4 regions of the Streptomyces sp. NPDC042100 genome follow, and region 1 is predicted to be linked to each of the others. Evidence: riboswitches for the same ligand, from Rfam matches in the RefSeq annotation. Region 1 holds a riboswitch; each other region holds the start of a gene.

Evidence for each region. A riboswitch is a leader RNA that binds a small molecule or an ion and turns the genes downstream of it on or off. The one in region 1 is predicted to bind cobalamin.
Region 2: linked by a shared signal. The riboswitch ahead of metE (5-methyltetrahydropteroyltriglutamate--homocysteine S-methyltransferase) and the one ahead of ACZ6J5_RS27685 (ribonucleoside-diphosphate reductase subunit alpha) in region 1 are both predicted to bind cobalamin.
Region 3: linked by a shared signal. The riboswitch ahead of ACZ6J5_RS14525 (cobalamin biosynthesis protein) and the one ahead of ACZ6J5_RS27685 (ribonucleoside-diphosphate reductase subunit alpha) in region 1 are both predicted to bind cobalamin.
Region 4: linked by a shared signal. The riboswitch ahead of ACZ6J5_RS09210 (ABC transporter substrate-binding protein) and the one ahead of ACZ6J5_RS27685 (ribonucleoside-diphosphate reductase subunit alpha) in region 1 are both predicted to bind cobalamin.

Annotation. Positions count from the first base shown of each region.
Region 1 covers NZ_JBVJDK010000013.1:166,739-169,936, forward strand. The annotation lists gene ACZ6J5_RS27685 (ribonucleoside-diphosphate reductase subunit alpha) at 1-1,502, opposite strand, end outside; adenosylcobalamin-variant (AdoCbl-variant) riboswitch at 1,645-1,743, opposite strand; gene ACZ6J5_RS27690 (GNAT family N-acetyltransferase) at 1,815-2,345, opposite strand; gene mctP (monocarboxylate uptake permease MctP) at 2,470-3,198, opposite strand, start outside.
Region 2 covers NZ_JBVJDK010000003.1:494,603-497,800, forward strand. The annotation lists gene metE (5-methyltetrahydropteroyltriglutamate--homocysteine S-methyltransferase) at 1-1,532, opposite strand, end outside; cobalamin riboswitch at 1,700-1,927, opposite strand; gene tsaD (tRNA (adenosine(37)-N6)-threonylcarbamoyltransferase complex transferase subunit TsaD) at 2,068-3,120, shown strand; gene ACZ6J5_RS09600 (class I SAM-dependent methyltransferase) at 3,151-3,198, opposite strand, start outside.
Region 3 covers NZ_JBVJDK010000005.1:463,685-466,882, reverse strand. The annotation lists gene ACZ6J5_RS14535 (inorganic phosphate transporter) at 1-1,020, shown strand, start outside; gene ACZ6J5_RS14530 (hypothetical protein) at 1,037-1,258, shown strand; cobalamin riboswitch at 1,393-1,512, shown strand; gene ACZ6J5_RS14525 (cobalamin biosynthesis protein) at 1,545-2,537, shown strand; gene ACZ6J5_RS14520 (cobyric acid synthase) at 2,534-3,198, shown strand, end outside.
Region 4 covers NZ_JBVJDK010000003.1:410,248-413,445, forward strand. The annotation lists gene ACZ6J5_RS09205 (FecCD family ABC transporter permease) at 1-422, opposite strand, end outside; gene ACZ6J5_RS09210 (ABC transporter substrate-binding protein) at 419-1,498, opposite strand; cobalamin riboswitch at 1,567-1,747, opposite strand; gene ACZ6J5_RS09215 (GNAT family N-acetyltransferase) at 1,876-2,403, shown strand; gene ACZ6J5_RS09220 (response regulator) at 2,460-3,198, opposite strand, start outside.

The DNA.
Region 1 (3,198 bases):
CGCCAGCGGGCGTTGGAGCGGCCCGCCTGCTCGGTCGGGTAGAAGTTGATGTCGACGACCCGGTCGAGGAAGGTGACCGCGGTGCGCACCGTCTCGTCGAGGCGCTCCCAGTCGATGCCGCCGCCGGTCACGAAGGCGCCGAGGTTGACCGAGCCGAGGTTGCAGACGGCCGTCTCGCCGTCGTCGGTGACCTCGATGATCTCGGTGCAGAGGTTCGAGGAGTGCACGACGGAGCCGGGCTCGGCGGTCTGGTTGGCGGTCCGGTTGGAGGCGTCCTTGAAGGTCATCCAGCCGTTGCCGGTCTGCGCGAGGGTGCGCATCATCCGGCCGTACAGGTCCCGCGCCGGCATCGTCTTCTTGGCCAGGCCCGCCGCCTCGGCCCTGCGGTACGCCGTGTCGAACTCCGCGCCGTACAAGTCGACCAGCTCGGGCACGTCGGCGGGGGAGAACAGCGACCAGGGCGCGTCCGCGTTGACCCGGCGCATGAACTCGTCCGGGATCCAGTGCGCCAGGTTCAGGTTGTGGGTGCGGCGGGCGTCCTCGCCGGTGTTGTCGCGGAGCTCCAGGAACTCCTCGATGTCCGCGTGCCAGGTCTCCAGGTAGACGGCGGCGGCACCCTTGCGGCGGCCGCCCTGGTTGACGGCGGCGACGGAGGCGTCCAGCGTCTTCAGGAACGGCACGATGCCGTTGGAGTGCCCGTTGGTGCCTCGGATCAGCGAGCCGCGCGCGCGGATGCGGGAGTACGAGAGGCCGATGCCGCCCGCGTGCTTCGACAGCCGCGCGACCTGGTGGTAGCGGTCGTAGATGGAGTCCAGCTCGTCCTGCGGGGAGTCCAGCAGGTAGCAGGAGGACATCTGCGGGTGGCGGGTGCCGGAGTTGAAGAGGGTGGGGGAGGAGGGCAGGTAGTCGAGCCGGCTCATCAGCCCGTACAGCGCCGCCACCTCGTCCACGGCGCGGGCGCTGTCGTCCTCGGCGAGGCCGCTCGCCACGCGCAGCATGAAGTGCTGCGGGGTCTCGATGACCTGGCGGGTGATCGGGTGGCGCAGCAGGTAGCGGGAGTAGAGGGTGCGCAGGCCGAAGTAGCCGAAGCGGTCGTCGCCGGCCGGGTCGATCAGCGCGTCCAGGCGGGCCGTGTGCGCGGCGACGAAGGCGGCGGTGCGGTCGGCGATCAGGCCCTCGCGGTGCCCGACGGCGACGGAGGCGGAGAAGGCGACGGCGCCCTGGCCGGCGGCCTCGTCGGCGATGGTGAGGGTGAGCAGCCGGGCGGCGAGCCGGGAGTACGCCGGGTCCTCGGCGATCAGTCCGGCGGCGGCCTCGGTGGCCAGTTCGCGCAGCTCCGCCTCGTCCGAGGAGGCGCTGCGGCCGCGCAGGGCGGCGGCGGCGACCTTGCCGGGGTCGGTGTCCGGGAGGTCGGCGGTGAGATCGGTCAGGGTCCGCAGCAGCACGGTGCCGGGGCCGTCGGTCTCGATCGCTGCGGCCGGATCGGCGGGCGCGATGGTCACGTGGGGGCTCTCCCTCGCTCGGCTCGGTGCCAGGACGGGAGGCGGGGAACGGGCTGCCGTACGCACGGCGGCGCCGCGTCCACCGGCCCACTCCGCGAGGCCCGGACGTCTGTCGGCACCCGGAACGGACGGACCGGGTGCGCTGTCGGCAGGTCCTCGGACTCACCTTGGCGCGAACGCGCACAAAACACACCGTTGCGGGACAGTTCCGGATTTCCACCGGATTCCCCTGCGGCGACAGCGAGGACGAGCATACATGTGGGGGGCACCGCTCGCGGCACCCCCCACATGTTGTGTCGGCCTGGGATGCGGTCAGAGCTCCAGAACGTAGGTGAACAGGGTGAAGTCCAGGCCCGGGACGGGCTTCCAGTCGCGTTCGGGGGAGCGGACGAAGCCCAGTCGCTCATAGATCCGGTGGGCGGTGGTCATGGTTCGCTGGGTGGACAGCACGAGCCGGGCGCACCCCTCGGCGGCCCGCGCCCGGTCCACACAGGCCCGCACCAGGGCCTCCCCGACGCCCCGGCCGCGGGCCGTCCGCGCGACGGCCAGCATCCGGAACTCGGCCTCGCCGGGGCCGGCGATGTCGGCCCACTCCTCGCCGCCGAGCGCGAAGGTCACCCCGCCGAGGACGGCCCCGCCGACGGCGGCCCCGGCGTCGCCCGCCGTGTCGACGGCCACCAGCACCTCCGCCTCGGCGTCCCGCCGGGCGGTGTCCCGCAGCCGGTGCAGATAGGCGTCGTCCTCGCCGAAGGTGAGGAAGCCGTCGTCGAGGTAGGCCCGCGCGGTGACCTCGCCGAGCGCCTCGTACTCCTCGGGCCGTACCGCCCTGATCGTGAAGTCCATGACAGGGAGTCTGCCCCCGGGCACGGCTCCGCCCGCCTCCGGGATACCCGGAGGCGGGCGGGAGCGGGGCGGCGCGGCGGCCGTACGGGGCGGGTGCCGGGGCCGTACGGGCCGGTGCCGGGGGTCAGTGCCCGGCGGCGCCGACCTTCGGGAGCTCGGTGGCGACGCCCTTGTCACCGGCGTCCGCCGTGTAGTCGCCGGGCGAGGTCTCGTCGACGCCGTCGGGCGCCTTGAGCGCCTTCAGGACGAGGGTGAGGACCACGGTGACGACGACGTTGAGCACGAAGGCGGTGAGGCCGATGTAGCCGATCTCGCCGATGCCGGGGATCTCGGCCGAGGAGCCGCCGAAGTGCTTCTGGGTGGGGCTGGCCACCCCGTACGCGGCGGCGGTGCCGTAGACCATGCCGACGGCCCAGCCGCCGAGCAGCGCCCAGCGGTGGAACCAGCGGGTGAACAGGCCGCCGACGAGGGCGGGGAAGGTCTGGAGGATCCAGATGCCGCCGAGCAGCTGGAAGTTGATCGCGACGGTCTTGTCCATGGTGAGGACGAAGACCAGCGCGCCGACCTTCACGAGCAGCGAGACCAGCTTGGAGACCTTGGTCTCCTGCTCCGGCGTCGCGTCCCGCTTGAGGAAGTCCTTGTAGATGTTGCGGGTGAAGAGGTTGGCCGCCGCGATCGACATGATCGCGGCCGGGACCAGGGCGCCGATGCCGATGGCGGCGAAGGCCACACCGGCGAACCAGGCGGGGAACATGTCCTCGAAGAGCTGCGGGATGGCGAGCTGCCCGTTGCTGACCTTCACGCCGGCGGCGATCGCCATGAAGCCGAGCAGCGCGAGCAGGCCCAGCATCAG
Region 2 (3,198 bases), on a different contig from region 1:
AGCCGCTCGGCGAAGTACTGCACCATGTCGTTGCGTTCGGGCTCGCCGTGCACCAGCACGTCGATGCCTGCCTTCTCCTGGTACGAGACGACCTCGCGGATCTCGTCCTTGATCCGCTCCTCGTATCCGGCGGCGTCGATCCGCCCGGCCCGCAGGTCGGCGCGGGCCACGCGGAGCTCGTCGGTCTGCGGGAAGGAACCGATGGTGGTGGTCGGCAGCAGCGGCAGACCGAGGTGGGCGCGCTGGGCGGCGGAACGCTCGGCGTAGGGCTGGGAGCGCCGGCCGTCCGCGTCGGAGATCGCGGCGGTGCGGGCCCGGACGGCGGGGTCGCGGGTGAGCGCGGAGGCCGTACGGGAGGCGAGGTCGGCCCGGTTGGCGGCGAGCTCGGCGGCGATCACGTCGGTGCCCTGGGCGAGGCCCCGGGCCAGCGTCACGACCTCGGTGGCCTTCTGCCGGGCGAACGCCAGCCAGCGTCGGAGCTGCGGGTCGATGTCCGTCTCGGCGGTCGCGTCGAGCGGCACGTGCAGCAGCGAGGACGACGCGGCCACGTCGACCCGGTCGGCCAGTCCGAGGAGGGTGCCGAGGGTGGCGAGGGACTTCTGGTAGTCGTTGATCCAGATGTTGCGGCCGTTGACGACACCCGCGACCAGCCGCTTGCCGGGCAGGCCGCCGACGGCGGCGAGGTCGTCGAGGTTGGCGGCGGCGGGGCCGGTGAAGTCGAGGGCGAGGCCCTCGACCGGGGCGGCGGCGAGCACCTTCAGGGCCTCGCCCAGCCGGTCGAAATAGGAGGCGACCAGCAGCTTCGGCCGGTCCTCGGCACGGCCGAGCTCGCGGTAGACGCGGGCGGCGGCGTTGAGCTCCGCCGGGGTGCGGTCCTGGACCAGGGCGGGCTCGTCCAGCTGTACCCATTCCGCGCCGGCCGCCCGCAGGTCGGCGAGGACCTCCCCGTACACGGGAAGCAGCCGGTCGAGCAGGGTCAGCGGGTCGAAGTCGGCGGCCACGCCGGGCGCGGGCTTGGCGAGCAGGAGGTAGGTGAGGGGGCCGACGAGGACCGGGCGGGCGGTCAGACCGAGCGCGAGGGCCTCCTTCAGCTCGGCGACCTGCTGGGTGGAGTCGGCGGTGAAGACGGTGTCGGGACCGAGTTCGGGCACCAGGTAGTGGTAGTTGGTGTCGAACCACTTGGTCATCTCCAGCGGCGCCGTGTCCTGGGTGCCGCGGGCCATCGCGAAGTACCCGTCGAGCGGGTCCGCCTCCACGGCGGCGCGGTGGCGGGCGGGGACGGCGCCGACCATGACGCTGGTGTCGAGGACGTGGTCGTAGTACGAGAAGTCGCCGCTCGGCACCTCGTGGACGCCGGCGTCGGCCAGCTGCCGCCAGTTCGACCGGCGCAGCTCGGCGGCGACGGACCGGAGGGCGTCGGCGGTGACGCGGCCCTTCCAGTAGCCCTCGACGGCCCTCTTCAGTTCGCGGTTCTGCCCCTGCCGGGGGTAGCCGTACACGGTGGCGCGTGCTGCCGCGGGCTTCGCTGTCACGGAACTCTCCTTCGCGAGATGTGTCCAGAACATCCCGGGCGACGGGACGCGGACGCGAAGGGAACGACAGAACGGGCGGACTCCGTCGCGGGAGGAGATCCCACGTGCCGCTCGCTGTGTACGCCGACCCGCCCACGAGGTCACCGGGACATCCGCGCGCGGAATCGTCCGCGTGCGGGCAACGGGCAGGTCTTCGGACTCGCGGGCACGCTCTCCGGACATGACCGGAGGGCACCTACTGGCCGTCGCTTCCCAGGACCGTTGTCCGGTCCCAGTGCGTATGACGGCGGTCGTTCCCACTCACCGCTGCGGGGCAGTCCCGGATTCCCACCGGGTTCCCTCTTGCGACGCATCCCGCCTGGCGGACGGGGCGAACCAGCTGCGCGGGTCAGATTAGGGCGTGCGGAGCCCCGATGGCGAGGAATATCAAGATCCGGACGCGAGAACGGCGAGGATCCGCCGGTGCCGGGGACCAGCCCCACCCTTATTGCACATATATTGCAACTACTGATTGAAGGTAAAAAGGGAGTGGACCGTGAGTGGACCGATCGTGCTCGGCATCGAGTCGTCGTGCGACGAGACCGGCGCGGGGATCGTGCGGGACGGGAGGCTCCTGGCCCACGTCGTGGCGTCGAGCATGGACGAGCACGCCCGCTACGGCGGCGTCGTGCCGGAGATCGCGTCCCGCGCGCACCTCCAGGCCTTCGCCCCGGTCGTGCGGCGGGCCCTGGACGAGGCGGGGCTGCGCCTGAGCGAGCTCGACGCGGTCGCGGTCACCACCGGGCCCGGCCTCTCCGGCGCCCTCCAGGTCGGCCTCGCGGGGGCGAAGTCGCTGGCGTACGCGGCCGGGCTCCCGCTCTACGGCGTGCACCACCTGGCCGGCCACGTCGCGGCCGACACCCTGGAGCACGGCCCGTTGCCCAGCCCCTGCGTGGTCCTGATCGTGTCGGGCGGCCACACCTCGCTCCTGCTGGTGCGGGACCTGGTGCGCGAGCCGATCCTGCACCTCGGCGACACCCTCGACGACGCGGCGGGGGAGTGCTTCGACAAGGTGGCGAGGATCCTGGGCCTGCCGTATCCGGGTGGCCCCGCCATCGACCGGGCGGCCCGCGACGGCGACCCGGACGCGGTCCGCTTCCCCCGCCCGCTGACGCGGCCCGGGGACGACCCGTACTCCTTCTCCTTCTCGGGCCTCAAGACGGCCGCCGCCCGCTGGGTCGAGCGGCACCGGGCCCAGGGCCTGGACCTCCCCGTCGCGGACGGGGCCGCGGCCCTCCAGGAGGCGGTCGCCGACGTGCTGACCCGCAAGGCGCTGGCGGCCTGCGCGGCGTACGAGGTGAAGACGCTGATCGTGGTCGGCGGTGTGGCCGCGAACTCCCGGGTCCGGGGCCTGGCCGAGCGGCGGTGCGCGGCGGCGGGCGTGGAGCTGCGGGTGCCGCCGATGACGCTGTGCACCGACAACGGCGCCATGATCGCGGCCGTCGGAGACCTCCTCGTACGCGCGGGGACCGAGCCGGCCCCGCTGGACGTGTCGATCGATCCGTCGGCCCCGCTGGAGTACGCCTCCCTGGTGCCCCGGGCCGCCTGACACCGGTCGTCCCGGTGGCCCGACCGCGTCCTACGCGCGGCGGGCGAGCAGGTGGGTTTCGAGGAAGCCGCGCTCGCT
Region 3 (3,198 bases), on a different contig from region 1:
CTGTGGAACCTGCTGACCTGGCTGCTGGGCCTGCCGTCCAGCTCCTCCCACGCCCTCTTCGGCGGCCTCATCGGCGCCGCCGTGATGTCGGCCGGCTGGGACGCGGTGAACGGCCCGACCATCGTCACCAAGGTCCTCATCCCCGCCGTCGCCGCCCCGATCGTGGCCGGTCTGGCCGCGATGGTCGCGACCCGCCTGACGTACCGCCTCGGCAAGAAGTCGAACACCGGGACCAAGGCGACCGCCAAGGGCTACCGGGCCGGCCAGATCGCCTCCGCCGGTCTCGTCTCGCTCGCGCACGGCACCAACGACGCGCAGAAGACGATGGGCATCATCACCCTCGCCCTGGTCACCAGCGGCGTCCTCGCCCCCGGCGCCAACCCGCCCCTGTGGGTCATCGTCTCCGCCGGTCTCGCGATCGCGCTCGGCACCTACCTCGGCGGCTGGCGCATCATCCGCACCATGGGCAAGGGCCTCACCGACCTCCAGCCGCAGCAGGGCTTCGCCGCCCAGACCAGCGCCGCGACGGTCATCCTGGCCTCCTCCCACCTGGGCTTCTCGCTCTCCACCACCCAGTCCTGCTCGGGTGCCGTGATGGGCGCCGGCCTCGGCCGCAAGGGCGGTGTCGTCCGCTGGTCGACCGCCACCCGGATGTTCGTCGCCTGGGGTCTGACCCTGCCCGCCGCGGGCCTGGTCGGCGCCGCCGCCGAGTTCCTCACCAAGCAGGGCACCTGGGGCATCGCCGCCGTCGCGGTCCTGCTCGTCGCCGGCTCGGCCGTCATCTGGTCGCTCTCCCGCCGCAAGCCGGTCGACCACACCAACGTCACCGCCGACGACCTCGACAACCCGGCCGCCCCGGCCGAGCCCGCCGGTGTGGTCACCACCGCCATCGCGGCCGTCACCCCGCCGCCGGCCGCCGGCTCCGTCGCCGCCGTCGCGGACACGGACCTGAAGGCCACCATCCCCACCCCGGGCCCCACGGACCCGGCCGCTCCCCCGGCCCCCGCCGCCGCGGTCTAAGGAACTGGAACCAAGCATGAAGATCGACTGGGCAGCCCTCGGCTCCGTCTTCGGAGTCAGCCTCGTGGCGACCGTCGCCCTGGTGGGCCTCTTCACCCTCGGTGTCATGGGCCTCTCCAAGCAGGAGGAGGCCGCCGAGAACGGCGGCTCCGCCACCCTGGCCGTCACCGGCGCCTACGCCTGCTTCGCGCTGTGCCTGGCCGCCGTCTCCTACGGCATCTACCTGATCGTCGCCTGACGCACCGCGCACACCGGCCGGGCGGCCCGCACCCCGAGGTGCGGGCCGCCCGGTTCTCGTGTCTGTGGCGCTCCGCACAGTGACCCGACGCAGGTCAAGGGTGAGTTGACGGCTGTTCGCGGAGCGTGGTGGACTTCCGGGGCCATTACGGCGGCAGTAGAGGAAGTCCGGTGCGAATCCGGCGCGGTCCCGCCACTGTGACCGGCCCCCACGGGCCGGGAGCCAGGAACTCTCGCCGCCGGTCACGTCGATCCAGGGCGCGGACCCTGAGTGAGGACAGAGCGCCATGCCCGGCCGCGGCCTCAGCCTTCCCGGTGCCCCCGGCACCTCGGGCGCCACCAGCGTCTTCGCGTACGGAGCGGCCCTCGGCCTCGCCGTCGACCGGCTCGCCGGCGATCCCCGCCGCGGCCACCCCGTCGCCGCCTTCGGCCGGGCCGCCGGCGCGGTCGAGAAGCGCCTGTGGCGCGACCACCGCGGCTGGGGCGCCCTGCACACCGCCGTCTGCGCCGGCTCCACCGTCGCGCTCGGAGCGCTGGCCGCCCGTACGGCACGGAACAGCCGCGCCGCCGCCGTCGCCCTGACCGCCGCCTCCGTGTGGGCCGTCGTCGGCGGCACCACGCTCGGCCGCGAGGCCCGCGCGATCGGCGGGGCGCTCGCCGCCGGGGACCTGGAGGCCGCCCGGGAGCGCCTGCCGCACCTGTGCGGACGCGACCCGCACTCCCTGGACGGCCCCGCGATGGCCCGCGCGGTCGTCGAGTCCGTCGCCGAGAACACCTCCGACGCCGTGGTCGGCGCCCTGTTCTGGGGAGCCGTCGCGGGCGTGCCCGGACTGCTCGGCTTCCGGGCGGTGAACACCCTGGACGCGATGGTCGGCCACACGTCTCCGCGGTACCGCCGCTTCGGCTGGGCCTCGGCCCGGCTCGACGACCTCGCCGGCTGGCCGGGCGCCCGGCTCACCGCCGCGCTCGCCACCGTCGCCGGCGGGAACCCGCGCGGGGCCGCCCGCGCCTGGCGCGCGGACGCGGCGAAGCACCCCAGCCCCAACGCCGGACCCGTCGAGGCCGGCTTCGCCGGGGCCCTCGGCGTACGGCTCGGCGGCACCCTGGCGTACGGCGGGCGGGTCGAGCACCGGCCCGTCCTCAACGCGCCGGGCCGCCCCGTCGAGGTCGCCGACATCGACCGGGCGGTGCGGCTGTCCCGCCGGATCACCGGACTGACCCTGGCCGCCTGCGTGGGCGGCCGGCTGATCGCGAGCACGCTGAAGCGGAGGAACGCATGAGGGGCGGGGGGCTGCTCGTCGCCGGGACCACGTCCGACGCGGGCAAGAGCGTCGTCACGGCCGGCATCTGCCGCTGGCTGGTCCGGCAGGGCGTCAAGGTGGCGCCGTTCAAGGGACAGAACATGTCCCTCAACTCCTTCGTGACCCGGGAGGGCGCCGAGATCGGGCGTGCCCAGGCCATGCAGGCGCAGGCCGCGCGCGTCGAGCCGACCGCGCTGATGAACCCGGTGCTGCTCAAGCCCGGCTCCGACCGCTCCAGCCAGGTCGTCCTGATGGGGAAGCCGGTCGGTGAGATGAGCGCCCGCGGCTACCACGGCGGACGCCAGGGGACCCTCTTCGAGCCGGTGATGGCGTGCCTGGAGGAGCTCCGGAGCACGTACGACGCCGTCATCTGCGAGGGCGCGGGCAGCCCGGCCGAGATCAACCTGCGGCGCACCGACATCGTCAACATGGGCATAGCGCGGGCCGCCCGGCTGCCCGTCGTGGTCGTCGGCGACATCGACCGGGGCGGCGTCTTCGCCCAGTTCTTCGGCACCACCGCGCTGCTCGCGCCCGAGGACCAGGAGCTCGTCGCCGGGTACCTGGTGAACAAGTTCCGCGGCGACGTGACGCTCCTGGAGCCCGGTCTGGACATGCTCCACGGCCTCACCGGGCGCCGCAC
Region 4 (3,198 bases), on a different contig from region 1:
AACGAGCAGAGCGCGCCCAGGAACGCGCCCCCGGCCACGGACAGCAGCCCGCTGCCCACCCCGAGGACGACGACCGCGACCGCGCCCGCCGACGCGCCGGAGGAGACGCCGAGCACGAACGGGTCGGCCAGCGGATTGCGCAGCAGCGACTGCAGCACCGCGCCGCAGACCGCGAGCCCCGCCCCGCACACGGCGGCCAGGAGCGTACGGGGCAGCCGCAGGTCCCAGACGATGCCGTCCCGGATCGCGCTCACGCCGCCGGCGCCGCCCCCGAGGTGCGAGACGAGCACGGACCAGGTGTCCGAGACCCGTATGTCGGCCGGACCGATCGTCACGGCGAGCGCGAGGGACACGAGCAGCAGCACGCCGCCGGCGGCCGTGACCGCGGGCACCGTGAGGGCCGGCCGGCCGGGCCGGTTCACTGGGCGAGCCCGTACGCGCGCAAGGCGGCGGCGAGCTTCTCGATGCCCTCGACGGTGCGGATCGTCGGGTTCATCGCCTGCCCGCTGAGGACCACGTACCGCTTCTTCCGCACCGCCGTCATGTTCCGCGTGACCGGATGGGACTCCAGGAACTCGATCTTCTTCGCGGCGCTCTCGGCCGACTGCGCCCGGCGGGTCAGATCGGCGATCACCAGGACGTCGGGGTCGCGTTCGGCGACGGTCTCCCAGTTGATCTGCGGCCACTCCTCCTTGGTGTCGTCGAAGACGTTCCGGACGCCGAGGGTCCCGCTGACGATGCCCGGCGCGCCGCAGCACCCGGCCATGTACGGCCCCTGCGCGTCGGAGAACCAGTAGAGCACCGAGGCGTCGCCGAAGCCCGGCCCCGCGGTGGCCTTCGCGACCCGGGCGCGGAGCTCGCCCACCAGCTTCTCGCCGCGCTCCGGGACCCCGAACACCCGGGCCAGGTCGCGGATCTCGCCGTAGACCGTGTCCATGGTCAGCGGCCGGGTCCGTATCCCGTCGCCGTCGCCGCTGTTGTCCTTGTCCACGCAGTCGGTGGGGGAGAGGTACGTCGGCACGCCGAGCGCGGCGAAGCGCTCCCGGGGCGCCACCCCGCCCTTGCCGAGGGTGTAGAGGAAGGAGGCGCTGACGAAGTCGGGCTCGGCGGCCAGGACCTTCTCGAACGACGGGTAGCGGTCCGCCAGTCGGGGCACCTTCGCGTTCTCCCGCTCCAGGCCCTTCAGGACCGGGTCCGTCCAGGTGGCGGTGCCTACCATGCGGTCGGCGAGACCGAGCGAGAGCAGGATCTCTGCCGAGCCCTGGTCGAGGGCGACGGCACGGCGGGGCGGGCGCTCGACCTCGACGCGCAGGCCGCAGTTGTCGGGCACGACGGCACGCCCGGCGTCGGCGGCCTTCGCCCCGGACGCGGCGCCGGGACCGCCGGGACCACTCGCACCGCCGGGACCGCAGCCGGTGAGGAGCGCGGCGCCGGTGAGGGCGCCGGCGGCGAGCAGCGCGACGGATCGGGAAGCGCGGAGAATGCGGGGGAGGGGCACGTGGGGGTCCTCTGGCGTCACGGCTCGAACGCGGAGCCTGTCGTACGGAGCTCCCCGGACACGGCCGTACGCCGCCGGGGCCGCCAGCAGGTCTTCGGACTCGGGGTCACCCGGACGGAACGCCTTCCCGGGCCCCTCGGGACCCAGTGGCCGATGCTCCGCCCGCCACCCTCACCGCTGCGCGTCAGTTCCGGACTCCCACCGGATTCCCTGACCCCGTACGGATCGGCTGGCTGCTGGATGCGTACAGAGGTGCGACTGGCTCGGGCAAATTACCACAGGGCGATCTTGAGGAAGAGGGCCGGACAATTCGCCTGGAAGGGGCGGAATAACGCTATGTCACGACCATCGGTACGATCACTGGCATGATCGCCCGCATGAACGAAAGCACAGTCGAGATCGTCCCGCTGGAGCTCGTCCACCTGCACGCCGTGCTCGACCTCGGCCACCGGGCCTTCGACGTCAAGTCGATGCCGTACACCTCCTGGTCGCTGTCCTCCGTGGCCGCGCACTGGGACGCCCAGCCCGACGCCTGCTGGGTCGCCCTGGACGAGGAGGGCCTGGTCGGCTTCGTCCTCGGCTCCCTCTCGTACGACGAACGCGAGGACTGGGGCTACCTCGAATGGATCGCCCTGGAGGAGCGGGCCCGGGGCCGCGGCGTCGCCGGCGCGCTCGTCGACCACTGCTGCGACGCGCTCTTCGCGGCGGGTGCCTCGCGGATCATCACCGACGTGGAAAGCGGCAACCAGGCCTCCGCCGCGATGATGCGCCGCAAGGGCTTCACCGAGGGCGTCTCCGTCACCCTCTTCGTCCGCCGCGCCCCGCAGGACCAGCCGGCCCCGCCGCACCGCCCCGCCCAGGACCCGGCGCGCGCCCTGCTGCGCCGCGCCGCCCGGACGAGCTGAGGCGCGGCTCAGGCCCCCGCTCAGGCCCCGCTCTGGCCTCCGTTCAGGCCCCCAGCTCAGGCCAGACCTGCGGCGATGGCCCGCCGTACGGCATCGGCCCGGTCCCGGATCCGGGCCTTGGCGAAGAGGTTGTTGATGTGCGTCTTGACCGTGGCCTCGCTGATGAACAGCCGTTCGGCGATCGCCCGGTTCGGAAGCCCCTGCCCGATCAGCCCCAGCACCTCGCGCTCCCGAGGCGTCAGGTCCTCGGGCAGCTCCTCACCGGGGGCGGAGCCCGCCGCCGGCCGTGCCTCCGCGCGGGGCGCCCCCATCACGGCGGCCAGCAGCCGGTCCCGTACCTCCTGGTCCATGACGGACTGCCCGGCCGCGGCGGCGCGGATCGCGCGGGCGATGTCCTCGCGGCCCGCGTTCTTCGTCAGATAGCCGCGGGCGCCCGCCGACAGCGCCGCCATGATCGAGTCGTCGTCGGCGAAGGTCGTCAGCACCACCACGGCCACCTCTGGATGGGCCTCGCTCAGCAGGCGGGTCGCCTCCGTGCCGTCCATCACGGGCATCCGCAGGTCCATCAGCACCACGTCGACGGGCTCGGCGGCGACGACGTCCAGGACCTCGCGACCGTTGGCGGCGGTCGCGACCACGCCGATGTCCCCGGCGAGCGCGAGCACCATCGCGAGCGGCTCGCGCACGGCGGCCTGGTCGTCGGCGATGACGACCCTGATGTGACCGGAAGGGGAGGCCGGGGAGGCAGGGGCGGACGGGCCGGATGGCGAGGGCGGGGAGGCCGGGGCGTCGTTC